Phyllobacterium zundukense: one gene and its partner. The protein of the gene in region 1 interacts with the protein of each later gene in a pairwise test. Links are inferred from orthologs where the notes say so. Each region holds a gene or a part of one and is shown on either strand. Other genes may lie near its edges.

Region 1 (15,640 bases):
GGAAGGTGGCGACTATGTCTTCACCATCGGACCTGGCGATTTCGACGGTCTCGAGGTGGCGGAGGTTGATCTTGTCTTGCGCAAGGGCGCGACCGCTGTCGACTGGCGAGCCATGCCAGTTGGCATTGCGCTGATTGTGATCAGTCTTTTTGGGCTCGTTCGCCTGAGACGCAGTCGCAAGGCAGCAGCAAGCAAGGTGCCACCTTCGCCCAAATGGGGCAGATGATGGCGGATCAGGCAGGGACCTTTCCGAAGATCCTTACCGAAAGACTTCGGCTGCGCCAATTCGAGCCGAAGGATGACGCCGGGCTCCACGCCTGTATTGGAGATGCAAATCTCGTGCGCTACTGGGATTTTTCTGCCTGCAAGAATATTCAGGAAACGCGGAGCTGGGTGCGGATGCTCGCCAAGACCACGTTGCCTGATCAATCCATCGCTTGGGCAGTTGCCGAAAAGGACAGCGATAATTGTATCGGCATGGTCAACTATCATCACCGTGAGCCGCTCAATCGCCGGTTGGAGATCGGCTACATTCTTCGGTCGGAATGGCATGGCCGGGGTCTTATGAGCGAAGCGGTCCGAGCGGTGATGTCCCATTGCCTCGGCAAGCTGAACACCCACCGCATCGCAGCAGTGATTCATCCTGACAATGCGCCGTCTATCAGGCTGGTGACACGACTTGGTTTTCGCTGCGAGGGCGGGCCGTTGCGCGATTACTGGCGTGTCGGCAACAATTATATGAGCCCCATGCTTTACAGCTTCATCGCCAACTGATGGTCCTCATTGTGCTTTTCGACAATGCGGTAGGCACAGCGCCGCGCACCTTTCAATATATGCTCAAAGCGTTTGACCTCGACATTCGGCCCAAGCGCCGCCTGAAATACCTCGAGCTCTGACCGGCATAATTTCTGGCAGGCTTTGGCTGCAACGCAGATAGGGCAGTGATTCTCGATCAGTATAAGTTCGCCGCCTGAGTCCCGGCTGACTTCGGCCATATAGCCCTCTGCCGAACGAATTTCTGCGAGGTGTTGGACTTTCTCTTTTAGCGAAATAATCGGTTCCAACGCCGTGCGGTACTGGTTCAGTGTTATTTTCTCACGATGGGAGATCAGCTGGTCCAGCCCGGCATCACCAAAGACGGCTGATACCGACGCCAGAAGTTCAGCCGTCAATCCGGCGTGGTTGTCGGGAAATCGGGCGTTTCCGGCGTCGGTCAGATGCCAGAAGCGCTTGGGCCTGCCAACGCTCTCCCGGCTATCTTCGAAAGCCACAAGACCATCTTCATGCAGCCGTCCCAACATCTGGCGGACTGCTACTGCGGTAACGCCGAGCCTGTCACCAAGCGCTGACGCCGTTTGCGCTCCGGCCACTTTCAGCGAATAAAGCATGCGATTTGTCGTGCGATCCTGCATGGACATAAGATAGCAAGAAAAATTTAAAAAGCTATTGCTTGTTTTATCTGAGGGAATATAAAAATGCTAGACTTGTTAAATTGAGGAAATGCCATGCACGAGACGACAGAAGACGAAGCCCGCAGTACCAGCTGGTCGGAGCTCCTGAGCCCTTCATATTCGGCGGCGACCCTGACGCTGTGCCTCGGTGTCGCGCTGTTCGCCTTCAATGGTTTCCTGGTTTCTACATCTCTTCCGACGGCAGTGCGTGAAATCGGCGGACTCGAGCTGATTTCCTGGGCTTTCACCCTCTATCTCGTCCTCTCCATCGTCGGCGGCGCCAGTGGCGCATTGCTGAAGGCCAGAGTAGGCGCAAGGATGGCGCTGGTGGGGGCCGCGCTGGTGTTTCTCGCGGGCACGCTTATCGCAGCCTTCGCTTCGTCGATGACTGAGGTACTGATCGGGCGTGCGTTTCAAGGACTTGGGGAGGGCATCATCGCCGCGATTTGCTACGCACTCATTCCCGAACTTTTCCCCTCGCGGCTCGTCGCTAAGGTTTTCGGTGCCGAGGCCGTCGTTTGGGCCGTTGCCGCCTTCGGCGGACCACTTGTATCCGGATTGCTCACGGAACATCTGTCATGGCGCGCCGCGTTCCTTGTCAATGTGCCTTTGGCCTTGATATTCATCGCACTGGTTTTTTATATTGTGCCCAGGTTTTCCGGTGAGATCGCACGCCTGGCCGTACCGTTCCTTCGGTTGGCGGCCATCGGTTTCGGTATCATGCTGGTCGCCTTTGCCAGCATCATGCAGACGGTTGCGACGGAAGTGCTGTTTGTCCTGGGCGCCGCAGTGGTCCTCGCTTCGGTAGTCGTCATCGACCGGCGCAGCCGCACACCCCTCTTTCCATCCGATGCCTTCGCTCTGAATTCCACTGTCGGCATTGGCCTATGGATTGTCCTGCTCATGCCGGTTGCACAAGCCTCCACGTCCGTTTACCTGGTCATGACCCTGCAGAACCTCTGGGGTTACGGCCCGACAAAGGCAGGTGCCTTCAATGCTACGTTCGCCATTGCATGGAGTACCGTTGCCATCCTCGTTGCCAACATACAGGACCAGCGTCGCCGTGCATGGTTGATACGGCTCGGACCGACACTGCTCGTCGCGGGCCTCGCTACAATCGTCTTCGGCTTCTTCGTCGATATGCCGCTGGTCGTAATGCTGGGTCAGATCGCCATTGGCACTGGCTTCGGCGTCAGCTGGGGTTTTCTCAGCCAGTCGGTCATGGAATCAGCGCGAAGCGGCGAACGGGACCGTGCCTCGGCCCTGTTGCCGACCCTGCAATCCGTTGGTTATGCGATCGGCGCCGCTCTCGCTGGTCTCGTTGCCAATGCCGTGGGCTATCCTGAAGCCGCGACACCGGCGGCCCTGCGCGACGCCACGATAATCGTCTTTGCCGTTTCGACCGTCATCGGCGTTGGTGCGTTCGTGGCCGGGTTCGCCTTGCCAACGCGCAAGAAAAATCTGCTGGCGATTGAGTTGCGGAAGCAGCTATAGAATCTGCATGTCAGCAAATGAGAAAAATTTGAAAGCGGATCCTGCAATAGTCAGAATCTGGGTGGAAGGGTGGGCGCTAACCCGTCAGGTAGCGCCACCCGTTTTCGAGAACGGGGGCTATCGTGTCGAAGTCGGTCTTCCGGATCAGTTGAGGCGTTATGTTTTCTCAGGATATTCCGATTGTGTCCGTCAGCATGCCGAGGCCATTTCCGAGCCCGCGATCTTTCTGAAGGTCTGTGCGCCGCCGGAGTTTGTCCAGCCGAATCTGCCGGCACGTTGGCATATCCAATCTCCCGCATTCATGATGTTGCTGTCCGGGCGCATGCAAGGCGAAACCACCTCTTTGCCGGATGGCTATGTATGTGACCATCAGGTGTATGATGGCGTAACCATCGTGAATATCCTTGACAGGGACGGGGAGATCGCAGCCACGGGACGGATCGGATTTCCTGGGGATTTGGCCGTCTATGACCGGATAAGTACCCATGAGAACCATCGCCGCAAGGGGCTCGGTCGGTCTGTCATGAAGCGGCTCGAAATGCTTTCTCGAGAAAAAGGCATGCAACGCGCGGCACTCGTGGCAACGCCCGATGGCCGTGCACTCTATGAACCGCTCGGCTGGCAGTTACATTGCCTCTATACAACCGCTGTTATTCCAAATGCCGGTGCTTGAAACTGGCGCTACTGCGCCAGCTCGGTCATCGCCTCTTCATATTCGCCGGAAAGTGTCAGCCACTCTTCTTCCGCGCGGGCGAGCGAAGACTTGGCGTAGCCAATTTCCTTGCCGATCTGCGTCGCCTTTGCGGGTTCGCGCGTATAGATGACCGGATCAGCAAGCTGAATCTGCAGCGAGTCGATCTTTTTCTGAAAGCGATGCACCTGTGCCTCCGCTTCCTGGATTTTCTTTTGCAAAGGCTTCAAGGCTTCACGCTTCTGCGCGGCAAGTTTGCGTTGCTCGGCCTTGCTCAGTTTCTGGCCTTCTTCCACCACGATCTTGTTACCTGACCGCTCGGCTTTCGCATCGGCCAAGACCAGCGAGCGATAGGCATCGAGATCGCCATCATAGGGCGCAACGCCGCCATCACGCACCAGCCAAAGCCGGTCCATGGTCGCTTCGATCAAATGTCTGTCATGAGCGATCAGGATGACAGCGCCGTCGAAATCATTGAGCGCGTGCATCAGTGCTTCACGGCTGTCGATGTCGAGATGGTTCGTCGGCTCGTCGAGGATGAGCAGGTTCGGACCCTGGAAGGTGGCAAGACCCATCAAAAGCCGGGCTTTCTCACCGCCGGAAAGGTCTTTTGCCGCCGTGTTCATCTTCACAGTGGCCAGGCCCATGCGTGAAACGCGGGCACGCACCTTCGATTCCGGCGCATCCGGCATCAATTTGCGCACATGCTCGATCGCGTTGTCCTCAGGGATCAGATCATCGAGCTGATGCTGGGCAAAGAACGAGATTTTCAGGTTCGGCGCCACGGTCATCTTGCCTTTTTGCAAGGGCAGGCGACCGCCGATCAGCTTGGCCAGTGTCGATTTACCATTGCCGTTCGAGCCGAGCAGGGCAATACGGTCATCCGCATCGATACGCAAATTGAGATGCTTGAGAATGGGTCTACCCGGCGTGTAGCCGACCTCACCGCTTTCAATCGCGATGATCGGCGAGGCCACCACTTTTTCCGGTTCCGGAAAATGAAACGGCATCACGTGGTCTTCGATATGGGCCGAAATCGGCTTCAGTTTCTGCAGTGCCTTCAGCCGGGACTGCGCCTGTTTGGCCTTGGATGCCTTGGCACGGAAACGCTCGACGAAAGCCTCCATGTGGCTCCGTTGTGCTTCCTGCTTCACGCGCTGCTTCTGCTGCAATTCGAGTGCTTCGCTGCGAAGCTTCTCGAATTGATCGTAGTTGCCCTGCCAAAGCGTCAGCTTGGTCTGGTCGAGATGGATGATCGAGTTCACCGCGGAGTTCAGAAGATCGCGGTCATGGCTGATCAGGATCACAGTGTGCGGGTAACGGCGCACATAATCCTCGAGCCACAAAGTGCCTTCAAGGTCGAGATAGTTGGTCGGCTCGTCGAGAAGCAAAAGGTCCGGCTCGGCGAAAAGAACAGCGGCGAGGGCGACACGCATGCGCCACCCGCCCGAGAATGATGAAGCCGGACGTTTCTGCGCTTCCGCGTCGAAGCCAAGTCCTGACAGGATCGCACCGGCGCGCGCCTCGGCGGAATGCGCATCGATATCGGCAAGCCGAATATGGATATCGGCGATACGATGCGGGTCGGTGGCTGTCTCGGCCTCTGCAAGCAAGTCAGTGCGCTCGGTATCGGCGGCAAGCACGATCTCGATCAAGGAATCCTCGGTGCCCGGTGCTTCCTGCGCCACCTGACCGATCTTGATGTTCTTCGGCAGGAAGAAATCCCCGGTTTCCGCGTGAAGTTCACCGGTAATCACCTTGAACAGCGTTGATTTGCCCGCGCCATTGCGCCCGACCAGTCCAGCCTTGGTGCCAGATGGCAGATTCAGGCTGGCGTGGTCGATGAGCAGGCGGCCGGCCATACGCACGGATATATCGTCGAGAATAAGCATGGCCGCGCTTTTGCACGGGAAATGGCTTTTCCGCAAGACTGTACTGTTGCATATCTGCCGTGCGCTTGAGGTAAAGAGACTTCACAACACCTTATGAATAAGGTCTGCCTTCTTCTGTCCGCTGGAACTGGATGAGATCAAAGGATGGAGCAGCTTTGCCGAGTGCTGTCAAAATGGCGTGGGCCTGACCACGATGGTGCGTTTGGTGGTTAAAGAGATGTGAGAGCGCCGGCGCAAGACGCTGACTGATCGTCCGCATGTCGCTGACCGTCGTATAGGTAAAGCGCCCGGCAATATCCGAGCTGTCCAGGCCGTCGATCCAGCTGATGATACGCGCGTCCTCTGTTTCTCGTGCAGCCTTCAACGCCTCCAGTTTTTCGAACAGGATCGCATCCAATGTTTTCGGGGCATCTCCTTGGCCAGTAAAACGGTAGAGCCAGATACGATCGGTCACCAGCAGATGGTTCAGGGTGCCGTGCAACGAAGTGAAGAATGCGCGCATGTCGCGCCGGTATTCTTCGTCATTGAGCTCGGCTGCCGCGGCATAGAGCCGTTGGTTTACCCAGCGGTTATATGCGGCAAGCATCCTGAAATGCTGTTCCATTACATTGGCTCTCTATAAATAAGGTTGCGTTATTGACATAATGATATCTGAAGGAGGAGTTGTTTCCATGAAATCATTTTGCCGCGAGAATTGAAATGACGGGCCCGCAACTCCTCCCCTGCGAAACGCCTGATGCGAGACAGCCGAAAGGGACGAATGGCAAGACCCAGTGGGTTCTGCCCGCCACAATTCTCGGCTCGAGCTTGAGCTTCATCGATGGTTCCGTGGTGAACGTCGCGCTCCCTGCGATTCAGGGGAGCTTCGGGTCAAGCCTTGCCACCATGCAATGGGTGGTCAATGGTTATATGCTGATGCTTGCAAGTCTCATTCTGCTTGGCGGGTCGGTTGGTGATCGCTTCGGCCGGCGGCGTATTTTCATCGCCGGTCTCATCGGCTTTGCCGTTGCCTCGATGGGATGTGGTTTGGCACCATCGGCCGGATGGCTGATAGCGATGCGGCTGTTGCAGGGTGCGAGCGCTGCGATGCTGGTGCCTGCCAGCCTTGCCATTATCAGTGCCGCATTCAGGGGGGAGGCACGCGGGCGGGCGATCGGAACATGGGCGGGGGCTGGCGCGCTCACGATGGCTCTGGGACCTCCGTTTGGCGGGTGGCTGGTCGATACGGTGGGCTGGCGCTCCATCTTCTACATCAATCCACCAATTGCCGCCGTCGCATTGTTCCTCGCGTGGAAGTTGCCGGCCGACGACCGCAGCAAAGGCGCATCCGAGCCCCTCGATCTGCGCGGCTCAGCGCTCGCGGTGCTGGCTCTCGGATTACTCAGCTACGGATTAATTGCTTCTGGCGAGGGTAGCGGTCTGATTGGCGGGCTCGCCATTGCTGCAGCCGTTCCCGCGGGCGTGCTGTTCATCATTGCAGAATCTCGGTCTGTCGCGCCGGTTATGGCGCTGTCGCTATTCCGCGATCGAGATTTTGCAGGCGCCAACGGCATTACCGTTCTGCTGTATGCCGCGCTTAGCGGAGCCTTGTTCCTGCTGCCATTCCTGTTGATCGAGGTCCATAAGTACAGCGCGACCGCGGCAGGGGCGGCCCTCTTGCCTTTCTCGCTGATCATGGGGTTGGGATCGCGCTGGATCGGAGGGCTGGTCGAACGGATCGGGTCGCGAATACTGCTGATTATCGGCCCCTTGGCGACGGCAGTTGGCTTTGTGATCCTGGCAGTGTCTGGCGAATATCCAGGCTATTGGATCGGCTTCCTGCCTGGGCTGATCGTAGTTGGCATCGGCATGACAGTCAGCATTCCGCCGCTGACGACCACCGTCTTCGATTCCGCCCCGGATGAAAAAAGCGGCACGGCATCCGGTGTCAACAATGCGGCGGCACGGGGCGGGGGACTTGTAGCGGTGGCGGCTTTGGGGCTTGCCGTCGGCGGATCGGAACTTTCCTCGATGGACGTCAATGCTCTGACCAATGCCTATCGGCTCATCATGTTTGGAGCTGCGGGCCTTGCTGTCTTGAGTGCGCTTGTTGCAGCACTGACAATCAGCAAGCGTAGCGTAGCACCCGCGAGGGAACCAGTGCCCAAACGACCTTGAAATGGTCTGCCACCGCAATGGATTGGCAAATGGTCTATTGGCAAATGGGCCTGCTCCCGCTATAGAGCCGCCACCATTCCCCCAAATGACAAGGTTTCATTCCATGGCAATTGAACGTACTTTTTCGATGATCAAGCCCGACGCGACCCGCCGCAATCTGACCGGTGCCATCACCCAGAAGTTTGAAGAAGCTGGCCTTCGCGTTGTAGCTTCCAAGCGCGTGTGGATGAGCCGCCGCGAAGCCGAAGGCTTCTACGCTGTGCACAAGGAACGTCCATTCTTCGGCGAGCTGGTTGAGTCCATGTCCTCAGGCCCGACTATCGTTCAGGTTCTCGAAGGCGAGAATGCCATTGCCCGTAACCGTGAAATCATGGGCGCGACCAACCCGGCCAATGCCGACGAAGGCACGATCCGCAAGATTTTTGCCCTCTCGATCGGCGAGAACTCGGTTCATGGTTCCGATGCCCCCGAGACTGCCGCAGAAGAAATTGCCTACTGGTTTTCCGGTACTGAAATCGTCGGCTGATACTCGGCTGCGCGAATAAAAAAAGCCGGGTGAAATGCCCGGCTTTTTTTGTTTTGGATCAATCAATTCTGCTTTGCCAACTGGACGATGGTTTTTCCGGCGTCGTCGTGCAGCAGCAGTTTGCCGGTGTCGGCATCGATTGCGTAGGACCGCGTCCGTTCAAGTGCGGAGAAGAACTTTTGTTCTTGATCCATCAGGGCGGGCGGACACATCATGCGTGTTGCAGCCGCCGGTTTGAAAGACAGATTGGATCCATCGATCGTGGCGCTGGTCATGAAGCGATTGCAGCCGCCCGATCCGTTCGCAGATCCGTCGGCATTGATCGTCAGAGCCGTTTGCGCATTATCAATGACACCGCGCCCGTCGATGTCTTCGGCAAGCCAGGTAACATCCCTGATCTCACCTCCGGGTTCGTCACTGCGAGCGGACAATGACAAAACCAGCAGTACCAGGACGGCCAGAAAGCCGATGATGAGTGAACCAACTGCGACACGGTTCATTTGGTTTTTCCCCAGCGCTTGAGTGCTTCCTCGTCGGTTGCCTTCGCCTCGACCCAGTCGCTGACCTCACCACTGACGAGGTGCTGCTTCTTCCAGAAAGGCGCGGCATTCTTCAGATAGTCCATCAGGAACGATGCGGCCTCGAAAGCTGCCTGCCGGTGAGCGGAGGCAGCGACGACAAGGACGATGTTCTCACCAGGTTTGATAAAACCGTAGCGGTGGACGACGGTCAGGCCCGTTAAACTCCAGCGGTCCAGAGTTTCTTCGGCGATACGGCCAATTTCGACCTCCGCCATGCCGGGATAGTGTTCGATTTCAAGTGCTGCCAGCGTCCCGGCCTCATCCCGGCAAAGCCCGCTGAATGTCACCACCGCGCCGATGCCGCGGCGGTCCCTGGTCATCCGGTCAATTTCGGCGGCTGTATCGAAATCCTCAGCCTGGATGCGGATGAGTGGTTCGACCGTGCTCATGCTTCATCCCCCGGTCATTGGCGGGAAAAGCGCAATCTCGTGTGCGCCCTTGATCGGCGCATCGTGCTCGACATGTTCCTGATTGATCGCGACGCGGATCACATCCTGGTATTCAAGCGCTGATTCATATTCCTCACCGCGGGACTTTAGATGGGTCAAGAGGTCGTTGACCGTGATGATCGAGGGCTCAAGATCGAGATATTCCTCGCCCTTGCCGATCCGTTCACGCACCCATGCGAAATAGACGAGTTTGGTCATTGGTCAGTCCACCACGTGTTTCAGCCCGGCCCGGAAATAATCCCAGCCAGTGTACAGCGTTATCAGTGCGGCAATCCACAATAGAATAATACCCGATATGGTGATCACCGGCACAAGTTCGTCGCCGGCAGGTCCCGCTAGCAGAAATGCGATGGCAACCATCTGAATAGTGGTCTTCCATTTGGCAAGCTGGCTTACCGGCACGCTGACCTTGAGTTCCGCCAGATATTCACGCAGGCCTGACACAAGAATTTCGCGACAAAGGATGATGATGGCAGCCCAGAGCGACCAGCCGGCGATTGTTCCATCCGCCGCCAACAGCAGCAGACAGGCCGAAACCAGCAGCTTGTCTGCAATCGGATCGAGCATGCGGCCGATGGTCGAGGTCTGCTTCCAGATGCGCGCTAGATAGCCGTCGAGGAAATCGGTTATGCTGGCAATAGCGAAGATCGCCAGAGCGCCCCAGCGCGCCGCATCGCTGGATTGCAGGCGTCCTTCCAGAAAAAAGCATACCACGACAAGGGGGACGGCAATTATTCGGGCATAGGTAAGAATATTCGGCAGAGAGTAGGCGTTGTTTTTGGGCATATTTCCAACCAATCCAAATCAGCGCCGATCAAAAGGGTTCGACCGCCAAACGTCAAGCTCATCAATGGAGAGTCGGGCGCATTTATGTCCCGATTTCAAGAGTTAAGACCTTATGTACGGAAATGATCGCGAATTGTAATGGCCATGGCTTCAGATATACCGTCGACCTTCATCAAATCTTCGACAGCCGCCCGCGAAACCGACTTTGCCGTGCCGAATTGATGCAACAGAGCGCGTTTGCGTGAAGGACCGATTCCCGCGATTTCATCCAGCGGATTCTTTACCATCTCTTTCTTACGCTTGGCCCGGTGCGTGCCGATAGCAAAGCGGTGTGCCTCGTCGCGCAGACGCTGCAGGAAATACAGCACCGGATCGCGCGGGGGAAGCGTAAAGGAGGGCTTACCCTCCATGAAAAACCGTTCGCGCCCCGCATCGCGATCGACGCCCTTGGCGACACCGATGGCGGTGACCTTGTCGGCAATGCCCATCTCCTGCAGGATACCGCGCACCGCGCTCATCTGACCTTGTCCGCCGTCGATGAGGATTATGTCAGGCCAGGCCGGGAAAGCATCGGAATCATCGTCGAATTCATCGATCTCCACATCCTCCGCCGGCGCATCCTTCGTTTCCGGCGTACCGTGCTCTTTGACCAGTCGGCTGAAACGCCGCTCGATCACCTCGCGCATCATGCCGAAATCGTCGCCAGGCGTGATCTCGGTCGAGCGGATATTGAACTTGCGATACTGGTTTTTGACGAAACCCTCCGGGCCGGCGACGATCATCGCGCCGATGGCGTTGGTTCCCATGATATGAGAGTTGTCGTAAACCTCGATGCGGCGCGGTGTTTTCTCCAGCCCGAAGGTCTCGGCCACGCCCTTGAGCAGGCGCGATTGCGATGACGTCTCCGCCAACTGGCGACCAAGGGCTTCGCGCGCATTGCTGAGGGCGTGCTCGACCAGATCGCGTTTCTCGCCGCGTTGCGGAACTGTGATTGTGACCTTGCGATCCGATTTCGCCGTCAGTGCAACGCCAAGCAATTCCTGATCTTCGACGGTTTCCGAAAGCATGATCAACGCGGGGCAAGGCTTGTCATCATAGAACTGCGACAGGAATGCGCCGAGAACTTCGGCGCCCGAGAGCGACGAATCCGCCTTGGGATAATAGGCGCGGTTGCCCCAGTTCTGGCCGGTTCGAAAGAAAAACACCTGGATGCAGGTCACGCCGCCATTTTGATAGATCGCGAAAACGTCGGCTTCCTCCACCGATTGCGGATTGATGCCCGAATGTGCCTGAACGTGCGACAGCGCCGACAGGCGATCGCGATATACAGCTGCCCGCTCGAAATCGAGATCTGCCGAAGCCTCGCGCATCGCATCTGACAAATGCGTCTTCACCGCCTGGCTTTTGCCCGAAAGAAACGCCTTGGTTTCGCTGACGAGTTCGTCATAGTCCGCTTCGCTGATCTCTCCGGTGCAAGGACCGGAACAGCGCTTGATCTGGTAGAGCAGGCAAGGGCGTGTGCGGTTTTCGTAGAACGAATCCGTGCAGGTGCGCAGAAGGAATGCACGCTGCAGAGCATTGATGGTGCGCCCGACTGCCCCCGCCGATGCGAAGGGTCCGAAATAATCACCTTTGCTCGAGCGTGCACCGCGATGTTTGAAAATTCCAGGCGCAAGCCGCCGGTCAGTCTGCTTGGGTGCTGTGAGAAGGATATACGGAAACGACTTGTCGTCCCGCATCAGCACATTAAAGCGCGGCCGCAACCGTTTGATCAGATTGGCTTCCAGAAGCAGTGCTTCCGTCTCCGTGCGGGTGACGACGAATTCCATTTTCATGGTTTCGCGGATCATCCGCGCGATGCGGTTGTTGTGGCCCTGACCGCGGGCATAATTGGAAACACGCTTCTTCAGGCTGTGCGCTTTGCCGACATAGAGCACGTCGCCAGCCTCGTTGAACATGCGATAGACGCCCGGCTTGTTTGGCAAGCGCTTTACCAGCGCAGCGATTACATCGGCGCCGCTGGTTCCATCGCTGACGATCGTCGAATCCCACTCGATTGCACTGATCAGAGCCGCTACGTCGCGAACAGGTTCGTTGCTTTCCTCGATTGGTTCTTCCAGATCCTCATCGACGGGCAAATCGATATCGTTTTCTTTCACATCGTTGGAAAGAAACTGTTTTGGACTGGATTGATTTGCCGGGTCGTTCATTCATCAATTCCTGAAACATCCGGCGTCTGCCATGCCAGATGCTGCCCTCCGTCGAGAGCAATCATTTGCCCTGTAATGGAGCGTGCTTCCCACAAATAGCGGATTGTACGGCCGAATTCTGACAGATCGGGCCCATGCTTCAAAACGAGCATATTCACCTGCCGATCGAAATCAGCCTGGCTCTGCCTGTCACTCGGCATGGTTGGGCCAGGTGCGATGCCATTGACACGGACCCGTGGTGCGAGAGCTTGGGCAAGCGTCTGCGTGGCAGTCCACAACGCTGATTTGGACAGGGTGTAGGATATGAATTTCGGCGTGAGCTTCCAGACACGCTGGTCGATCATATTGACGACCAGACCATCCTTACCTGCCGGCAGCGCCGTTGCCATCGCATCCGCAAGCAGCACGGGTGCCTTGACGTGGACGGCGAAGTGCCGGTCCCAGATGCTGTCATCGGCAAAGTCACCTACGCCGTCTTCCTGAAAAATCGACGCATTATTGACCAGCAGTTGCACAGGCCCGAGTTGATCCTGTGCGTCGCGAACAAGGCGGCGCACTGCATTGCTGTCGGCGAGATCGGCCCGCACCACGCAAGCCGTGCCACCTGCCGCATAGATGTCCGTCAAAAGCTCTTCGCCCTCGTCGCGCGAATGATTGCAATGGATCGCCACGGCAAAGCCATGTGCGGCCAGATCCTGGACAATCGCCTTGCCGATCCGCTTTGCGCCACCGGTTACAAGAACAACGGGCTGATCAGTCTTCAAGTGATGGCTCCTTCATGCCGCGATTCAGTCACGAATATAGGGATCACGGCATGAAAGCGCGAGAGTGAAAGGCCGCAACAGTGTCAGTAGTGAACAGATGCGATTGATCATCGAAGTTCATCTGCGCCAAGGCGGACGCAGTTCGAATAGCGTCACAACATCCTCCTGGACTTTAAGACGAACGCAAATTTTAAGCGCTGATTAAGTTTACTATATTGCGCTGCAATATCGAGAGACTGCCGGCCAAATTCTCGTCTAGTATCGATTAGCTTCTATTTTATTGGCTTACTATATTAGCATTGAAATCATTGAAGAATTCGCGATGTTGCATAAAAAACACATCGCATTTCCGCCATTTTCTCGACAGTTTCTTTTCACAGTGCCGCGCAAGTGCCGCCACAATGCAAAGCGAATGTCTGCCCCGTCAAGCGGATGCAATTCTTGGTTCTTCCCCCCAACCAGTGCCCGCTCCGTGTAAAAGAGTTTAAAAAAGGAGATTGCCTATGCGCACTCTTAAAACAACGATCCTCGCTACCGTGGCAGTGTTCACGCTCTCCGCTCCGGTAATCGCCGCCGACGCCATCCAGGAACAGCCACCTGCACCGGCTCCCATCGAAGCACCAGCTGCTGCTGATTGGTCCGGCGCTTACCTCGGCGCTTATGGCGGTTACGGTTGGAACAAGCACAAGACCGACGATTCTGGCAACATCAACGCCGATGGCTTCCAGGGCGGCGCTTACGGTGGTTACAATTTCCAGAACGGCCAGTTCGTCTATGGTGGTGAAGCAGACCTCGGCTACTCCGGTGGAGACGAGACCAGTGGCGGCATCAAAGCGAAGCAGGGCGTAGAAGGCTCGGTTCGTGCTCGCGCCGGTATCGCGCTTGATCCGATTCTGTTGTACGGCACAGGCGGTCTCGCCGTGGCGAACAGCAAACTGTCTTCCGATACGGGTAGTGACTCAAACACCCGCGTCGGCTGGACAGTTGGTGCCGGTGCCGAAGCCAAGTTCACGCAGAATATCGTAGGCCGCGTCGAATATCGCTATAGCGATTACGGCAAGAAGGACTTCGACCTCGGCGGTCTGGATGACGTTTCCAGCAAGCTGACAACGAACGAGATTCGTGTCGGTGTTGGTTACAAGTTCTAAACGACGATTTATTTGAAAAGAGCCGGGCAGGAAACTGCCCGGCTCTTTTTTTGCGCTTATTTTGGCAGCAGCGCCGCCAAGTCAGGATGCAATTCCTCGAAACGCTTCTGCCAGCGCTTGAGCTTCGAGCGGCCTTTTTCCCATTTGCCTTCAAAACGCAGGCTCGCATAGGCGAGGGCGGCCGCAAGTGCGATATGTCCGCCATGAATTTTCTTGCCGAGACGCGGCGGTGCGGCGTTGAGGTGGTCAAGCACGCGGATAGCCTTGCCCCATTGGCGGTCGAGCCAAGGCTGGTGGATCTTTTCCTCCGGATGGAAGCGGCGCTCATAAACGTGTGCGAGCAGCACATCGCAAAGTCCGTCGGCAACCGATTCCAGTTGTTCGGCCTCAAGCCGCTTTTCTGCATTGCGCGGGAAAATCTTGTTGCCCGACATACGGTTTAGATATTGCGTGATGACGCGGCTGTCGAAGATTGCCTTGCCGTCATCCAGAATAAGCGTTGGAATCTTGCCGAGCGGATTGGCGCTGATCAGTTCCATCGGTTCGGCGTTGCTGTCCACCAGCACATTCTCGACAGGGACCCCCGCATAAAGCGCCGCCATGCGGACTTTGGTACTGTAGGGTGAGGCGGGGGAATAGAGAATTTTCGGCACTGTGGACTCCCATTGATCACGATTCGGTGCCGGAACCGTAAACCCGCCATTGGTTTTCGCAAAGAGCGGCATTTTCGCCTTACTACTGCGCTGCAGGCATATCCACGGAGCGCCGCCTGCAAGAGGAGCGCTCGACTTCGGGGCAGGTGCGGAAGTTCAGATCCTTTGTCAGGCAAACGCGCACCTCCCGCAGATAGTCGCTGTCGCAGGTAACGGCGATGCCTTCTTTGGCAAGTCCGGGATTGGCGGAAACAAAGGCCTGTTCTAGTACCTGCGGATTGATCGGCGCGCGCGATGTAGGCTGGCGGTAAGGGGCTGGAATCGCAACACGCTTTACAGCTTGGCGCATAACGGAGAAATAGTCCTGCTGCGTCAAGCCGGTGCAGGAGCCATGTTTACGCCACTCATGGGTAACGAGACCGGGTGATGGCATGATATCGGATAATTGTCTGGCTTGGGCGTAGGGAACGTTGCGCGGCTGCGACGTATCGCAATCCTGCGGATAGCCCCGTTCATATTGCGGCCAGAGCCCATGCACGACGAACCCGTACGGCCGCCCTGACGAACATTGTTGCCGATTGGCGTTCGGTCCTTCTGCCGCGCAATAGCTGGGTGACCAGGAAAGCGCGAGCACATAGAAGTCGAAACCTGTGCCGGAGGGCAGTGACGGGGGCTGCCCGGCCTGCCGTTCCATCGGCGTATCAGAAGAAGGTTCGATCGGACCGTTCGTTACCGGCGCGTTCTCTTCGCGCAGATAGGAAAGTATTGAAATGCCGATCAGAGCCGCAAACAGCACATAGCGAGCCAGCTTGGCGATCGGCATGCCTTGGCTTGACTA
Region 2 (15,483 bases), 1.8 Mb from region 1 along the record:
CACCTGCCCGGTGGCGATGGTCCCTGCAACTACGGACAATGAAAAAGTCAAGTTCCATACGCTTAACCGGAAAACGGGAAATCGCGTTGTCAGCCAATATATCGATTCCGTAAGTGGCAAGCCGGTGGACGAGGACGAAGAAGTCAAAGGCTATCAGCGTAGCGAAGACGAATATGTCATGCTCGAGGATGACGAGATTGAGGCGGTGGGGCTTGAAAGCACGCGAACGATCGATATCGAGATGTTTGTGCCGCGCGATAGCATTGATTGGATCTGGTATGACAAGCCGCACTATCTGACACCGGACGATCCCGTGGGCGAAGAAGCTTTTTCGGTCATCCGCGATGCGATGGAGGCAACCGGTCAGGTCGGGATTTCGCGGCTGGTTATGTACAGGCGGGAGCGTGCTGTGATGCTGGAGCCGCGAGGTCGCGGCATTGTCTTGTGGACATTGCGCTACGGCGATGAAGTGCGTGATCGCGATGCTTACTTCGGGGATATAAAGAATGACAAGGTCGACAGCAATCTCATGCCGTTGGTAAAGACGCTTATCGATGAGCGGATGAAGCCATGGGATCCCAAAATGGTTGATGATCCGGTTCAGGATCGCTTGCTGGAAATTATCGCGGCAAAAAAGAAGGGCAAGAAGCGTCCGGCAAAGGCAAAAGAGAGCACCTCGGAGCCTCCGAGTAATGTCGTCAATATCATGGACGCTTTGAAGAAGAGTATCGCCAGCGAAAGCAAATCAAAAAAACGCTAACCGCGCTTTTTTGTTTTCGGCTTTTCAATGGGAGCGGCGGCTGCACGAAAATCGGCCCAAGGATCGCGTTTTATGGCAGCAAGGCGAGTCGCCGTGTTCAAGACCGTGAAATAAGCCGGGCCAATGCCGGGAGTAAGCTCATCCCATTCGAGTGGCATCGAAACGGCAGCGCCTGGACGCGCCCGCGTTGAGTAGGGTGCAACTGCTGTCATACCGCGCTGGTTGCGCAGATAATCGATGAGAATCTTGCCCGTGCGTTTCGACTTGGTGATGGTCGAGACATATGAGTCAGGACTGTCGGACGCCATGGAATCAGCAAGTGCTTTGGTGAAAGCCTTGACTTCCGGCCAGGTAGCTTTGGGTTTAACTGGGGCCACAACGTGGAGACCCTTGCCCCCGGACGTCTTGATGAAGGCGGCTAGACCTGCCTGTTCAAGTCGCTCCCGGGTTTCAAGTGCGCCTGCTATGACCTGTTCCCAAGGGACATTTTCACCTGGATCAAGATCCATGATGATCATGTCCGGGCGTTCCCAATCTGTGGTCGTCGAACCCCAAGGGTGAATTTCGAGCACCGCCGACTGCACCAGACCGATAAGCCCGTCCAAGTCGTTGATGCTGATCAATGGCTCGTCGTCTTCGTCTTTTGGATCGGTGACCAAGGCGATATTGGAATTGAGGCCCTTCCAGGCGTGTTTCTGAAAAAAGGTTTGGCCGGTAATGCCTTCCGGACCCCGGAGCAACGCCAAGGGGCGCGCAACGACGAAGGGAGCTATATACTTCCAGACCTCGGTATAATAGTCCGCCAGGCCTTGCTTGGTGACGCCTTCTTCGGGCCAATAGATGCGGTCGGGATGGGTAAGTTTCACTGTGGGCCTCTCCGGTTGTGGCGATGCCTTTGACCTTGGCGTCTCGCGCACGACTTCGTTTGGATGCTTGTCCTCGCGCAGGCCGCGGAACGCTGCATGACGCAGATTGTTGTCAGCTGTCCAAGCGCGGAATTCCACCTCAGCGACAAGTTGCGGTTTCACATAGCGCACCTGCCGTGCCGCATCGGCGCTCAGCCGTTCGGCAAAGGGACTTTCCGGCGCGCGAATGCGTTCGAGCCTGCGAAACAAATCTTCCGCCACCGACGCGCTGTACCCAGTTCCGACGCGTCCGACGTGCTCAAGTTGCTTGCCGTTGTAAACGCCCATGACTAGCGAGCCGATCGCCCTGCGCGATGTAGTGGATGGTACGTAGCCCCCGATGACAAATTCCTGCCGTTGTGAGCATTTGGCCTTGATCCAATCCTTGACGCGGCCGGAGCGGTATGGCGCGTCGCGAAGCTTCGACACGATACCTTCGAGGCTGAGTCGGCAGGCGTGATCGAGAATAAGAGGCCCATTTTCTTCGAAATGTCCACTATAGCGGATCAATCCGGGCGCATCGGCCGTCAGTTTTTCAAGCATGGCCTTGCGCTCGACCAAGGGTAAATTTTGCAGATCAAAGCCGTCAAGATAGAGGAGGTCGAAAACGTAGAAAACGAAACGATCCGTCCGGTTGTCGCTGAGATCGGCTTGCAGGGCGGAAAAGCTGGAGGCGCCTCCAGCTGTTTCGACCACCAGCTCGCCATCGATCAGCGCCGTGCCAATTGGCAGGCTTTGAAATGCGCCAACGATTTCTTTGCCGAACTTCTTCGTCCAGTCGAGGCCGTTGCGAGTGAACAGCTTGACCCTGCCGGCCTCGATCCGTACCTGCAGTCGATAGCCGTCAAACTTTATCTCGTGAATCCAGCGTTCGCCTGAAGGCGGCTTTGGCGCAAGTGTCGCCAGCGTTGGCTCGACAAAAGAGGGAAGGGGTGCCTTCCTGGCTCCGTCGAGTTTTGAGGGATCAGGGATATTCGCCAGGGTGTCAGGGGACTGGGTTTTGATAGCCTTGGCGGCGGCTTTGCCATTGGCGGCCTTTTTTTTATCGATCTTGCCGGTCTTGGAAGACCAGCCGGGCTCTTCACCAGCGACATCGGCGATTTCACGCCCGGTCTTCACGGATTCAGGGCGCTCCTCAAGAATATCAGGATCGTTTTCGGTACGCGCGGAATCGTCTTCTGCCTTTATGAGCAACCAATTTTCGCGCTTTTCGCGCGGTTTGCCGTGCATGCGAACCAGATGCCAACGCCCTGAAAGCTTTTCACCGTGAAGTTCGAATTCCAGATGGCCCTTGGCATAACCGTACTTCTGGTCAAAGACCGGGGTCCAGGTGCCACGGTCCCAGACGATGACGGTACCACCACCATATTCGCCCTTGGGTATCGTGCCCTCGAAGCCGCCATACTCCAAAGGATGGTCTTCCACGTGGACCGCGAGCCGCTTCTCACTCGGTACCAGGCTTGGGCCGCGCGTAACCGCCCAACTCTTCAAAACGCCATCCATTTCAAGTCGTAGATCGTAATGAAGTCGCGTCGCATCGTGTTTCTGGATGACGAAACTATTACCGGCCTTACGCGACTTGCGCCCCTTTGGCTCTGACGTTGTCTTGAAATCGCGTTTTTTCCGGTATGTTTCAAGCGCAACCATAAATCAGCTCGCCTTCCTCCGTGCGGGTTCCGCCTTGGGTTTGCGGGCTTGCGTCTTTTTGGGTTTCGCCTCTTTCTTGCCTGCACCAGCGCTTTGCCGCAGCGCCTCCATAAGGTCCACGACCTTCTCGGACTTGGCGGGCTTCTTGGTGGGGATCGGCTTGCCTTCGAGTTTCGCCCGGACCAGTTCGGCAAGAGCGGTCTCGTATCGATCCTTGTACTCGGAAGGGTCGAAGCTGCCGCGTTTCGTTCCGATAATATGCTTGGCTAGGTCCAGCATCTCGCCCGTGATCTTCATCTCAGGGATATCGCTAAACGCATCCTTGGCTGAGCGGATCTCGTAATCGAAGTGCAACGTGTTGGCCACCAGTCCACCGCCCGCTGCGCGGATTAAGAGCGTGCGAGCGCGGCGGAAAAGCACCGTTTGGGCAAGCGCCGCCACCTTCTTGTCTTTCATGCCCTCACAGATGAGAGCAAAGGCTTCCTGGCCGTGCTTGTCACTGGGTGCGAGATAATATGGTTTGTCGAAATATATGTCGTCCACATCGTCCGTGGCGACGAATGCTTCGACTGATAGCGTCTTGTCGCTCTCGGGAACCGCAGCAGCAACCTCTTCGGGCTCGAGTACGATGTAATCGTTGTCGCCAACCTCGTAGCCCTTGACCTGATCTTCCTTTTCCACAGGCTTGCCGCTGTCGGAATCAATGAACTGCCGCTGAACCCTATTGCCGGTTGCACGATTCAACGTGTGAAAGGCGATGCGGTCAGAGGTCGAGGCAGCCGTATACAGCGCCACAGGGCACGAAAGCTCTGCAACCTTCAGAAAGCCTTTCCAATTTGCTCTTGGCGCCAACGCTCAACTCCCATGGCTCGTATTGCGAAATGCACTTGAGGTGGATTAGTTCCGAAACCCTTGTTGGTCCTACGTCTGACGGCTTGATTAATGGACGAGACGGTAACAATCTTGGCAGAAGAATACAACTTGAACGGGAAATAGCAGGGTTGGCAGACAACGGCGGGCCGCATGATTGGAGCGCGCCGAAGGCTCAAACAATTTTCACATACTTGATGAAAGGTGTTACTTTCGCGACCCTGTCGTAGAGTTGGCGTGCCGTCTTGTTGTCCTGGTTGGTCGTCCAATAGACCGAGTGGGCGCCAGCCTTGGTGGCCTCGGCATGGACGGCTTCGATCAATGCGCGGCCAACGCCCTTGCCGCGCACCTCCGGGTCGGCATAGAGATCCTGAAGATAGCAGACATCCTCGATGCTCCAGTTGTGCCGATGAAACAGGTAGTGCGTTAGCCCGACAGATTTGCCTTCAAACTCGGCGATGAAGCCGCGGTATTCGTGACTGGCACCGGAAGTCAGCCTCGCGAATGTCGTTTGGTAGACCTCTTCAGGCACTGTGGTCTCGTAAAAGGTGAGATAGGCAGTCCAAAGCCGGCGCCACTGGGCCTCGTCGGATTTTTGCAAAGGGCGGATTTGAACGCTCATCTATATTTGTCTCCTGATCTGCCGGGCGCGAGATTAGGGTTGCGATCCAATGAGCGCAAGAGGTTGAAATTAGCCGACAACCCTACTGGTGCAATCCAACCAACCGTCCTATATTTGGGTTGGCGTTCTGCGCTTCTCGACAGGAGAGACATATTCCCCGGGGCCTTAATGATCCCTTAGGGAGCTGTCCCTGAGGAGGCCCGTGGGCTTCTTCACACGGCACCCACCTACTTTGTAGGTTCCCGGGATCGACTTCTCCATCGGTTGTGTGGACGCCGCTTTTAATTTTGTGCTCATCCCGAGCTGGAGTCCAGCTTCCAGCCCCTCATGAAGTCACCCGCTTGAAGTACCCTCCCACCATCAAGGACCTGAAGAAGAATTTGAGGCTCGAAGCTCTGGGCCGGCGCGACGCGCTTTCCACGGAGTATCGGATCGAAGCATCGATGCGCATCGCTGACGCCGGCGTCGCTTCCCTTGTTGTAGATCCGGGGACCAATGTCTCGGGTTTCTGGCCGATCAGGTCGGAAGTGGATTTACGCCCTCTGCTTTTTCATCTGCGCGAAAAAGGTGCGCGGCTACTGCTTCCGGTCATCATCGACAAGCAGACGATTATTTTTCGCGAACTTGTGCGCGGTGCGCCGATGGTTGCCACGGGTTTCGGCACGGCGGGACCGCCCGAGGATGCGCTTGTTCTTGATCCTTCATTCATGCTGGTCCCTCTTGCCGCGTTCGATGAGCGCGGTCACCGTATCGGCTACGGCGCGGGCTACTACGACCGGGCGATCGCGCGACTGCAGGAGATTGGCGTCAATCCCCGGTTGATCGGCGTGGCTTTTGACTGTCAACAAGTAGAAATCGTGCCTGATGAACCGCATGACGTGCCGCTGGAGGCCATCCTGACGGAAAGCGGGTTGCGTAGCTTTGGCTAGACCGATAAAGCCAATCAACAATTATGAGCCCCGAAGGAACGGGCGCTCTCACTCAGGATGTGCGCGTGAGATTACTTTTTCTTGGTGATATGGTTGGCCGCTCTGGCCGTACAGCCGTTTATGAACAATTGCCGGGCCTTATCTCCGATCTGAAACTCGACTTTACCATCGTTAACGGTGAAAATGCGGCCGGTGGCTTTGGCATCACCGAAGAGATTTTCCACGACACGATCAATGCTGGTGCTGATGTCGTCACCACCGGCAATCACGTTTGGGATCAGCGCGAGGCGCTGGTCTTCGCCGCGCGCGAGCAGCGCTTCCTGCGGCCTGCCAATTTCCCGCTGGGGACAGCTGGAAAAGGTTCGGGCATATTTCTTGCCAAGAATGGCGCACGGGTTCTCGTCTCCAACATCATGGGCCGCGTTTTTATGCATCCGGATTTGCATGACCCCTTCACGATAGCCGAGGAAATTCTGGCGGCATGCCCGCTCGGTGAACAGGCGGATGCGGTGGTCTTTGATTTTCACGCGGAAGCGACGAGCGAGAAACAGTGTTTCGGTCATTTTGTCGATGGTCGCGCCAGTTTCGTGGTGGGCACTCATACACATGTGCCCACGGCAGACGCGCAGATATTAAATGGCGGAACTGCCTATATGTCCGATGCGGGTATGTGCGGCGACTATGATTCCTCGCTCGGAATGGACAAGGAAGAACCGCTCAATCGGTTCCTTTCCAAGGTGCCGAAGGGCCGGTTTGAGGCCGCCACCGGCAAGGCGACGATTTGCGGCGTCGGGGTCGAGATTTCCGACAGTACTGGCCTCGCCGAAAAGATCGCTCCACTGCGTCTTGGCCCGCGACTTGAAGAAACCATTCCATCATTCTGGAAATGAGTTGACCGAAGGAGGGCGCTCACCTAAGTCGAAGCACGCACCTCTACACCATCCGGGCCACTAACCTCAGGAACGACCCCCATGGAAGCGCTACTCTCCTATTTCGATTTCATCTACACGCCGTCAGGCCTTATCGCCCTCGTTACGCTTGTCGTGATGGAAGTGGTGCTCGGCATCGACAATCTCATTTTTATTTCGATACTCACCAACAAGCTGCCGAAGGAACAGCAAGCGCGTGCCCGCCGTCTTGGTATCAGCGCAGCGCTGATCCTGCGGCTCGTTTTGCTATTTACAATCTCGATCATCGTGCAGCTGACGGAACCGATCTTCGAGGCCTTCGGTCATGGATTTTCATGGCGCGACCTTATCCTGATCGCCGGTGGCCTGTTCCTGGTGTGGAAGGCCACGAAGGAAATCCATCACACGGTCGATCACGAGGATGCCAAGGAAGATGTCATCGGCAAGACGGTCACGCTTACGATGGGTGCAGCAATCGCGCAGATCCTCGTGCTCGATCTTGTGTTTTCTGTAGATTCCATCATCACCGCTGTCGGCATGACCGACGAAATCGCCATCATGGTTATTGCCGTGCTTGCTGCCGTGACCGTCATGTTGCTTGCAGCCGAGCCTTTGTCGAAGTTCATCGCCAACAACCCTACTATAGTCATGCTTGCGCTCGGCTTCCTTTTGATGATTGGTATGACGCTGATCGCCGACGGGTTTGGCTATCATGTTCCCAAAGGCTACATCTATGCGGCGATGGGCTTTTCTGCCCTTGTCGAGGCGCTCAACATGCTGGCGCGCCGCAGGAAAAAGCAGCACTGATTATGATACAAGTACATTAACGCCTATTGGAGGATTTGCACTCAATGACCCAGACCACTTTTGCCGAGGCTTTCGTTCCGCTCAAACTTGCCAACCGCTCGCTCGCATACAAGGCGCTGGCAGTGGTGATCGGCACTGCGTTTCTTGCGGTCAGTTCGTGGATTTCGGTTCCGATGGTTCCAGTGCCAGTCACCATGCAGACCTTCGCGGTCACCATGGTAGGCGCTCTCTATGGCTGGCGGCTTGGTGGCGTCACCGTCGTTGCATGGCTTCTCCATTCTTTCGTCGGATTGCCTGTCTTGGCCGACGGCATGCCGGGCCAGATTGCCTTTGCAGGTCCAACGGCTGGATATCTGTTTTCCTTTCCCGTTGTTGCGGTATTCATTGGTCTTCTCGCGGAACGTGGGCTGACGCGTAATCCATTCACGGCTTTCGGTGTCATGCTTCTGGGCAACGCTCTATGCCTTGTGCTCGGTGGGGCGTGGCTGGCAAACATGATCGGCCTCGAAAAGGCATGGATTTTCGGTGTCGCGCCGTTCATCATCGGTGGCGTCCTCAAATCGGCGCTGGCGGCCGCAACGATCGAAATGTTTCGCCGCTCAGGTATCCGCCTCTCTTGACGGTCAGGCTTCGCGCGCACCACCTGCTCTGCATGCTGACCTATGTCGGTAAAGGCTATAGTCCTGCCTTTACCGATAACTATGACAAGGTCATTGCGAGGTTGGTGGCCGGCGAGGATATCCTGATCAAGGCGGGGCCGGACGATATTTGCGAGCCCCTTCTCGCAACGCCCGAACCGCATTGCTTGCGCGACAGCGTTATCGAACGCGATACCAAGGCGATGCATGACGTCTCCAATCTGCTCGGCAGACCGCTTCAGATCGGCGACGCTGTAAATCTTGACGCCATGATGGTTGGAAAATTTCGCGATGCCTTTGCGAAGGGCCAAACCCGGCGTGCTTGTATCGGTTGTGAGTGGTTTGAACTTTGCTCCGCGATATCGAAATCCGGCTTTCAAGACACCAGACTGAAGTTTGGTTGAACGGCAAAGCGACGGGTGCTGGACGAAGCGCCGCTTTTTACCTATAAGGGCGCCATTCCAGAAGCATGTTTCCGCTCGGTGCAGCCCGCAACGTCATTGCAGGGCCCTGAAGTGAAACATCAACAACCGAGATAAAGCACGCAGGGGTGCCATGGCAGGCCATTCACAATTCAAGAACATCATGCACCGCAAAGGGCGCCAGGACGCCGTTCGGTCGAAAATCTTCTCCAAGCTTGGGCGCGAAATCACTGTCGCTGCCAAGCAGGGGCTGCCCGACCCGTTGATGAACCCGCGTTTGCGTCTGGCCGTGCAGAACGCCAGGGCGCAGTCGATGCCAAAGGACAATATCGAGCGCGCCATCAAGAAGGCGTCCGGTGGCGATGCCGATAATTACGAGGAAGTTCGCTATGAGGGCTATGGCCCGGGCGGCGTTGCTGTCATCGTCGAGGCATTGACGGACAATCGAAACCGCACGGCCTCCAATGTGCGGGCCGCCTTCACCAAGGCTGGTGGCGCCTTGGGTGAAACCGGCTCCGTCGGCTTCATGTTCAATCGCGTTGGTGAAATCACCTACAAGCCCGAGGCAGGTAGCGCCGACAAGATCATGGAAGCTGCGATCGAGGCTGGAGCCGACGATGTAGCGAGCGACGAAGAGGGCCACGTGATCCTGTGCGCTTTCGAAGACATCGGCGACGTTTCGAAGGCGTTGGAAGCCGCGCTTGGTGAAGCGGAATCAATCAAGGCGATCTGGAAGCCTGCGACGACTGCTCCGGTTGATGAAGAAAAGGCGCAGTCGGTTCTTCGATTGATTTCGACGTTGGACGATGATGACGATGTGCAGAACGTTTATGCGAACTTTGAAGTGAGCGACGAAGTCCTGGCCAAGCTCAGCGCCGCCTGATCCTATTGAAAATAATGACCCGCCAGGAATGTTCTGGCGGGCTTTTGTTTGAGCTTAGTTGACCGGGCCGTCCCCGCCAAGAGCTTCCATATCCGCGTCAGTCGGTCTTACGCCGGTGGCGCGATTGACCAGAATGGTAACAACCCATAGCACCACGCCGATCCCGATGAGGATCCCGGCGATCTTGTATTGCACTGGATCGCGGCCGGTCCAGGGGCCTGCGAAGAAGGCGCAGCAGATTGCGCCGACGATCGGCAGAAATGTCGGAGTGCGGAAGTGGTCGTGATCCACGCTTTCTTTGCGCAAGACCAGAACTGCGATGTTCACGATCGTGAAAACGAACAGCAGCAACAATGCCGTCGTGCCACCAAGAGCGGGAACCTCCCCCACAAACAGAATCAGGGCAAATGCCAGCAATGTCGTGAAGGCGATCGCCAGATATGGCGTGCGGCGGGTGGCGTGTACTTTGCCGAAAATTGGCGGCAACACATGTTCGCGGCTCATGCCGTAGACGAGGCGGCTCGCCATCAACATGTTGATCAAGGCACTGTTAGCGACGGCGAACATGGTGATGAAGCCGAATATCCATAGCGGGAAATTCGGCGCCCCGGCCTGAACGACCTTGAGCAGCGGGGTTTCACCTTCGCCGAGATCAGCAGGTGTGACGAGGGTGATGGCGGAAATGGAGACGAGCACATAGATAGCGCCGGTAATAAAGAGACCCACCAGCAGCACTTTTGGAAAAATTCCCGACGGGTTCTTGCATTCCTCGGCCATGTTGACCGAGTCCTCGAAGCCGACCATGGCGAAAAAGGCGAGGGTGGTTGCGGCCATAACCGACCAGAAGACGCTGGTATCCGGAGACGTGGCAAATTGCGTGATGCGAGAGACGTCGCCTTGTCCGGCAGCAATGGCCCACAAGCCGATGAAAATGATGATCAGAAGGCCTGTCAGCTCCACCATGGTCAGAACCACGTTGGCCTTGACGCTTTCACCGACGCCACGGAAATTCACGGCCGCAACGATCGCCATGAAGGCGAGGGCGACGAGCGAAATGCCGATTCCCGTTTGAAGATTGAGCTGAAACGCTCCCGAAAGGTTGGCGGCGAATGCACGCGATGCGGTCGATGCGGAGGTGATGCCTGAACACATGACGGTGAAGGCGACGATAAATGTAATGAAGTGGATGCCGAAGGCCTTGTGCGTATAGAGCGCGGCGCCGGCTGCCTTCGGATATTTCGTCACCAGCTCGAGATAGCTGAAGGCTGTGACGACGGCGACGACGAACGCCACGAGGAATGGGAGCCAGACGACACCACCAACCTGTTTTGCCACCTGGCCAGTGAGCGCATAAATGCCGGTACCTAAAATATCGCCGACGATGAAGAGGAGCAGGAGCCAAGGGCCCATGACCCGGTGAAGACTTGGTTCGATCGTCGCTCCTGCGGCGCTGCTACCTGAAGTCACGTCGGTCATCGAGTTCTCCCCCCTTGTAAATGCAGATACGCGTTTGAAAAAGCTATTGGCGAAACAGTAGCTTGTCAAACGAGAGGGAGCGAACAATGAAAACGGCCCCGAAAGTTCGGGGCCGTTTTAAAATCCGGTGCGCCGGAAAACTTATATGCCGAGATTGGCGAAACGGCTCTTGAACTTCGATACGCGGCCGCCACGGTCTGTCAGCTGCTGCGAACCACCGGTCCATGCCGGGTGCGTGGAGGGGTCGATATCGAGGTTCATCGTATCGCCTTCCTTGCCCCAAGTGGAGCGGGTCAGGTACTCTGTACCATCGGTCATGACGACCTTGATGGTGTGGTAATCTGGATGAATCTTGGCTTGCATCTTTATCGTCCTAAACTAGAGGGCACAAAACCAGCGCCACTGCCTAAGTGGGTTTCCGGTCGGAGCCGATTGGTAGAGATGAAGCCAAACGTCACAGGGGCGTGGGCTTCCAAAACTGTTGGCGAGCCTATACATCAGCCTTTAAGCAATAACAAGGCCGTCTGGCCGCAAAGTCGCAAAGCGATGTGAGGAAGACCTGAGACATGGCCGATAGGGATCCATCTCGCCTTCAAGAGACGGAAAGAAAGCGTCGCTCCTTGAAACCGCTGCGGCGAATCTACCCTTATATGTCACGCTATCGGGGTATGATAGCTGGCGCGCTCGTCTCCCTGGTGCTGGCGGCGGTAACGACCCTGACGCTTCCGCTGGCTGTCCGACGCATGATCGATCACGGCTTTTCCGGCGCGAATGGTGCTTTTATCAATAATTATTTTGGCATGCTGGTCGTGCTTGCCGCGCTTTTGGCACTCGCTTCGGGCGGGCGATACTATTTCGTCATAACACTTGGTGAGCGTATCGTTTCGGATTTGCGCCGGGATGTATTCGATCATCTGACACGGCTTTCTCCGGCTTTCTTTGATGGTACGCAGTCGGGAGAAATTGTCTCGCGCCTTACAGCCGACACGACGCAGATCAAATCAGCCGTCGGTGCGACGGCGTCGGTGGCGCTTCGCAATCTCATCCTTGCGTTGGGAGCAATCGTGATGATGGTGATTACGAGCGCCAAGCTCTCGGGACTTGTTATCGCGGCAATTCCGCTGATCATTATTCCGTTGGTCGCTTTCGGGCGATCCGTGCGCCGCCGCTCTCGTGCCGCCCAGGATACGCTGGCCAATGCCACGGCCTATGCCAGCGAATCCATTGTCTCGGTGCGCACGCTGCAGGCATTCACCAACGAGAAACTGGCAACCACTCGCTTTGGCGCCTCTGTTGAAGATGCGTTTTCGGCGGCGCGTTCATCGGTCAAGGCCAGGGCGATCTTGACTGCCTTTGCCATCTTCATGATCTTCTCCAGTGTCGTCGCCGTGCTTTGGTTTGGCTCGCGTGATGTACTTTCCGGCGCAATGACGCCTGGAACGCTCGGCCAGTTTCTGCTCTACGCAGTTTTTGCCGCGGGGGCGTTGGGAGCGCTTTCCGAGGTTTGGGGCGAGCTGTCACAGGCATCGGGTGCAGCCGAACGACTGATGGAAATCCTGGCAGAGAAACCGGCAATAGAAGCGCCAGCCAATCCTGTTCCTTTGCCGCAGCCCGCCACAGGTTCGGTGAACTTTGACGATGTGCACTTCAACTATCCGTCGCGTCCGGATGCTCCGGCCTTGAAAGGTCTCGACTTCAGCATCCAGCCGGGCGAGACGGTCGCTATCGTAGGCCCGTCCGGCGCTGGCAAGAGTACCGTGTTTTCGCTTTTGCTCCGCTACTACGATCCGGTTTCGGGCAATATCCGCGTCGATGGGCTCGATCTGCGCGACGTCGATCCTTCCGACCTCCGTTCACGCATCGCGATCGTTCCACAGGATACAACAATTTTTGCCGCGACCGCCCGCGAGAACATTGGCTTTGGTCGACCTGGTGCCACAAACACAGAGATCGAGGCCGCTGCCAAGGCGGCATTAGCGCACGACTTCATCAAAGCGTTCGACGACGGTTACGACACACAGGTCGGCGAGCGCGGCATCACACTGTCTGGCGGCCAACGCCAGCGCATGGCCATCGCGCGCGCCATCCTGCGCGACGCGCCTATCCTCCTGCTCGACGAAGCAACGTCCGCACTCGATGCTGAAAGCGAAATGCTGGTGCAGAGGGCTCTCGACCATTTGATGCAAGGCCGCACAACACTGGTCATCGCACATCGGCTCGCGACCGTGCTGAAGGCCGACCGCATTCTTGTCATGGAGAATGGACGCATCGTCGAGGAAGGAACGCATCAGACTTTGGTCAAGAAGAATGGTATCTATGCTAGCCTTGCCAAGCTGCAATTCGAAGCGGGCGCCGACGCCTTCAGGGGCGCTGCAGAATAACGATGTGATGCCGTTTCGTGGATAAAAGATAATTCAGAACGATTGACGGCTACTGTACGTGCTCGGATTTTGGCAATGCTGCTGTGCGTGGTTCGACAAGCTCACCATGAGGGAGGTGGGTTGATTGCATGGAGCCAAGAACGGCAACGTTGATGCCTATCGCGACGTGGCCGGTTATCGTGCAGCCCACCCAATTCCCTCATGGTGAGCTTGTCGAACCACGCACAGCAGCATTGCCATCCGGCAAATCAGCACCCTCAGACAAAAATAATCATGGCTGTTTATCCACGCGCCTGAAACCTGAGCTATCCTATGCCCGTCCTTTCCATGGGGAGCTGCTTCCGGAGCCGTTCGAAAGTGGGGAAGGACGGCGTGTCAGCGGGCGGGCAACGGACCCAAGCGCTGGCCCACCTGTTCGTCTTCGGAGGTCAATCTGCGCATTCCAGGCAGATATTGCCTCCATTGTTGACGCCAACGCCAATCGTGCGGACACTGCACCGACGGCGACGATGGGCCCGGACTCCAGGCGTTCATCCACTCGCCCTTCGGAACAAGCAGAAGCTGGCCGGCAGGGGGAAAACGTTAGCGGGCGGTCTTCGGATCGCATTATTTATCTACCAAGACGCGCTTCGACGACCGCCCGTCTTCCCACAATGCAAAACAATGGCCAGACTCTGATGAGGGCGTGGCAACGGGAAAGCACACCCGGTTCTTTGACATGATGGACACAGATTTACGGGAAAGAGGGTGCCCGTACGTAGTGAGCGCTCTAGCGTTCAGTCAGTTTCAGCTCAATACGGCGATTGCGGGCTCGTACTTCAGGTGCTACCCCCGGTTCAAGCGGTTGGAACTCGCCGAAGCCCGCGGCGACAAGGCGATTTGCCGGAACACCATTGGCGATGAGGAATTTGACGACCGAAATGGCGCGTGCCGACGAAAGCTCCCAATTGTCTCTGAATTGACCGGTCCCGGAAAGAGCGACGTCGTCCGTGTGGCCATCGACGCGCAGAACCCAGTTGATGTCATCAGGAATTTCCTTCTGCAGATCGAGCAAGGCGGCTGCAAGCTTCTTCATCTCATCGGAACCGGCCGGATTGAGGATCGCTGTTCCTGACGGAAACAGCACTTCCGACTGAAAGACGAAACGGTCGCCGACTATGCGGATGTTCTCCCTGTCGGAAAGAATTTCACGCAGACGGCCGAAAAAGTCCGAGCGATAGCGATTAAGCTCCTGCACGCGTTGCGCGAGAGCGACGTTGAGCCGCTTGCCGAGGTCGGCAATCTTGGCGTTCGATTCCTTGTCACGCGATTCCGATGCGTTGAGCGCCGCCTCGAGGGCACCGATCTGTTTGCGCAATGCCATGATCTGTTGATTAAGAATTTCGACCTGCGAAAGTGCGCGAGCGCTGATCTGCTTTTCGTTCTCAAGCCCGGTCGACAGCTCAGTAATCTTGCCCTCCGCCGCCGCCCCGGCGCCAGCGCCTTGGGAAAGCAGTGACTGAAGCCGCGACTGCTCATTCTGCGCGCTCGTCAGTGAAGCTTGCAAATTGGCGATTGTATCTTCGAGATCCTGCTTGTTGCCCTGTTCCAGCGATAAAAGCTGTGTAAGCTCGTTGATCTGCGAGTTAAGCCGATTGAGTACCGCATCCTTGCCGGTAATTTCCTGGCTCAAGAGAAACTGTGCAAGCACGAATACCGAGAGCAAGAACATGATCGACAGGAGCAGCGTCGACAGCGCGTCAACGAAGCCTGGCCAATAATCGACATGGCGAATGGCTTTGCGGTTACGACCCAGAGCCATCAGTTTGCCTTGTCGCGAGCGATAGCATCGCCCAATTTGGCGAGCGTCTGACGAATGGCCTTTTGCTCGTCGGACTGTTTTTCCACCCAGTCGCGCATCATCTGCTGCTCGGAACGCATGTTCTTCACAAGCCCCTGGATGCCTTCGGCAAGGCTCGCCAAGGCGGCAGTCGTACGTTGGCTCGATCCGCCGGTCTCCTGGATGTTTTGCAGGCGTTCCGCCAAGGCCCGCAATTCATCGGAGGCACCACTGCTCGCGGCATCGAACGCATGCAGGTCGGAACCAAGATCCGTGACACTTGATAGCCAGTTTTCCAACTCGGTGTAGAAGCGGTTTTGAGCCCGACCAGCCTGCAAATCCAGAAAACCAAGTATGAGCGATCCGGAAAGGCCAAAGAGCGAGGAGGAGAACGCCGTGCCCATACCGCGGAGCGG

The links.
Region 2: the proteins of ndk (region 1) and N8E88_RS20665 interact in binary tests that used the Escherichia coli proteins (3 or more experiments, as listed by UniProt). The link is inferred for Phyllobacterium zundukense from one-to-one orthologs.

Annotation. Positions count from the first base shown.
Region 1 is NZ_CP104973.1:3,498,351-3,513,990, reverse strand. The notes cover bases 6,632-9,499. They hold ndk (nucleoside-diphosphate kinase), read left to right. Parts: upstream 6,632-7,788; coding sequence 7,789-8,211; downstream 8,212-9,499. Other genes in these bases: pgsA (CDP-diacylglycerol--glycerol-3-phosphate 3-phosphatidyltransferase), read right to left, coding at 9,443-9,499; moaD (molybdopterin converting factor subunit 1), read right to left, coding at 9,185-9,439; N8E88_RS29600 (molybdenum cofactor biosynthesis protein MoaE), read right to left, coding at 8,708-9,181; N8E88_RS29605 (META domain-containing protein), read right to left, coding at 8,274-8,711; N8E88_RS29615 (MFS transporter), read left to right, coding at 6,632-7,685. Outside these bases: N8E88_RS29650 (hypothetical protein), read left to right, coding at 1-226; N8E88_RS29645 (GNAT family N-acetyltransferase), read left to right, coding at 214-774; N8E88_RS29640 (helix-turn-helix transcriptional regulator), read right to left, coding at 753-1,388; N8E88_RS29635 (MFS transporter), read left to right, coding at 1,506-2,945; N8E88_RS29630 (GNAT family N-acetyltransferase), read left to right, coding at 2,974-3,618; N8E88_RS29625 (ABC-F family ATP-binding cassette domain-containing protein), read right to left, coding at 3,627-5,528; N8E88_RS29620 (DinB family protein), read right to left, coding at 5,620-6,132; more of N8E88_RS29615, read left to right, coding at 6,228-6,631; more of pgsA, read right to left, coding at 9,500-10,027; excinuclease ABC subunit UvrC, read right to left, coding at 10,138-12,237; N8E88_RS29580 (SDR family oxidoreductase), read right to left, coding at 12,234-13,001; N8E88_RS29575 (outer membrane protein), read left to right, coding at 13,505-14,149; N8E88_RS29570 (glutathione S-transferase), read right to left, coding at 14,206-14,802; N8E88_RS29565 (ribonuclease T2 family protein), read right to left, coding at 14,885-15,625; N8E88_RS29560 (hypothetical protein), read right to left, coding at 15,638-15,640. UniProt on the Escherichia coli protein: Major role in the synthesis of nucleoside triphosphates other than ATP. The ATP gamma phosphate is transferred to the NDP beta phosphate via a ping-pong mechanism, using a phosphorylated active-site intermediate.
Region 2 is NZ_CP104973.1:1,682,687-1,698,169, forward strand. Bases 4,229-6,939 are described here. They hold N8E88_RS20665 (5-formyltetrahydrofolate cyclo-ligase), read left to right. Parts: upstream 4,229-5,145; coding sequence 5,146-5,733; downstream 5,734-6,939. Other genes in these bases: N8E88_RS20655 (GNAT family N-acetyltransferase), read right to left, coding at 4,358-4,804; N8E88_RS20670 (TIGR00282 family metallophosphoesterase), read left to right, coding at 5,799-6,623; N8E88_RS20675 (TerC family protein), read left to right, coding at 6,705-6,939. In the rest of the region: N8E88_RS20640 (non-homologous end joining protein Ku), read left to right, coding at 1-760; ligD (DNA ligase D), read right to left, coding at 757-3,312; N8E88_RS20650 (non-homologous end joining protein Ku), read right to left, coding at 3,316-4,164; more of N8E88_RS20675, read left to right, coding at 6,940-7,448; N8E88_RS20680 (biotin transporter BioY), read left to right, coding at 7,493-8,068; N8E88_RS20685 (DUF1284 domain-containing protein), read left to right, coding at 8,065-8,490; N8E88_RS20690 (YebC/PmpR family DNA-binding transcriptional regulator), read left to right, coding at 8,642-9,391; N8E88_RS20695 (APC family permease), read right to left, coding at 9,446-10,867; rpmE (50S ribosomal protein L31), read right to left, coding at 11,009-11,230; N8E88_RS20705 (ABC transporter transmembrane domain-containing protein), read left to right, coding at 11,434-13,248; N8E88_RS20710 (peptidoglycan -binding protein), read right to left, coding at 14,018-15,049; N8E88_RS20715 (MotA/TolQ/ExbB proton channel family protein), read right to left, coding at 15,049-15,483. UniProt on the Escherichia coli protein: Involved in the removal of 5-formyltetrahydrofolate.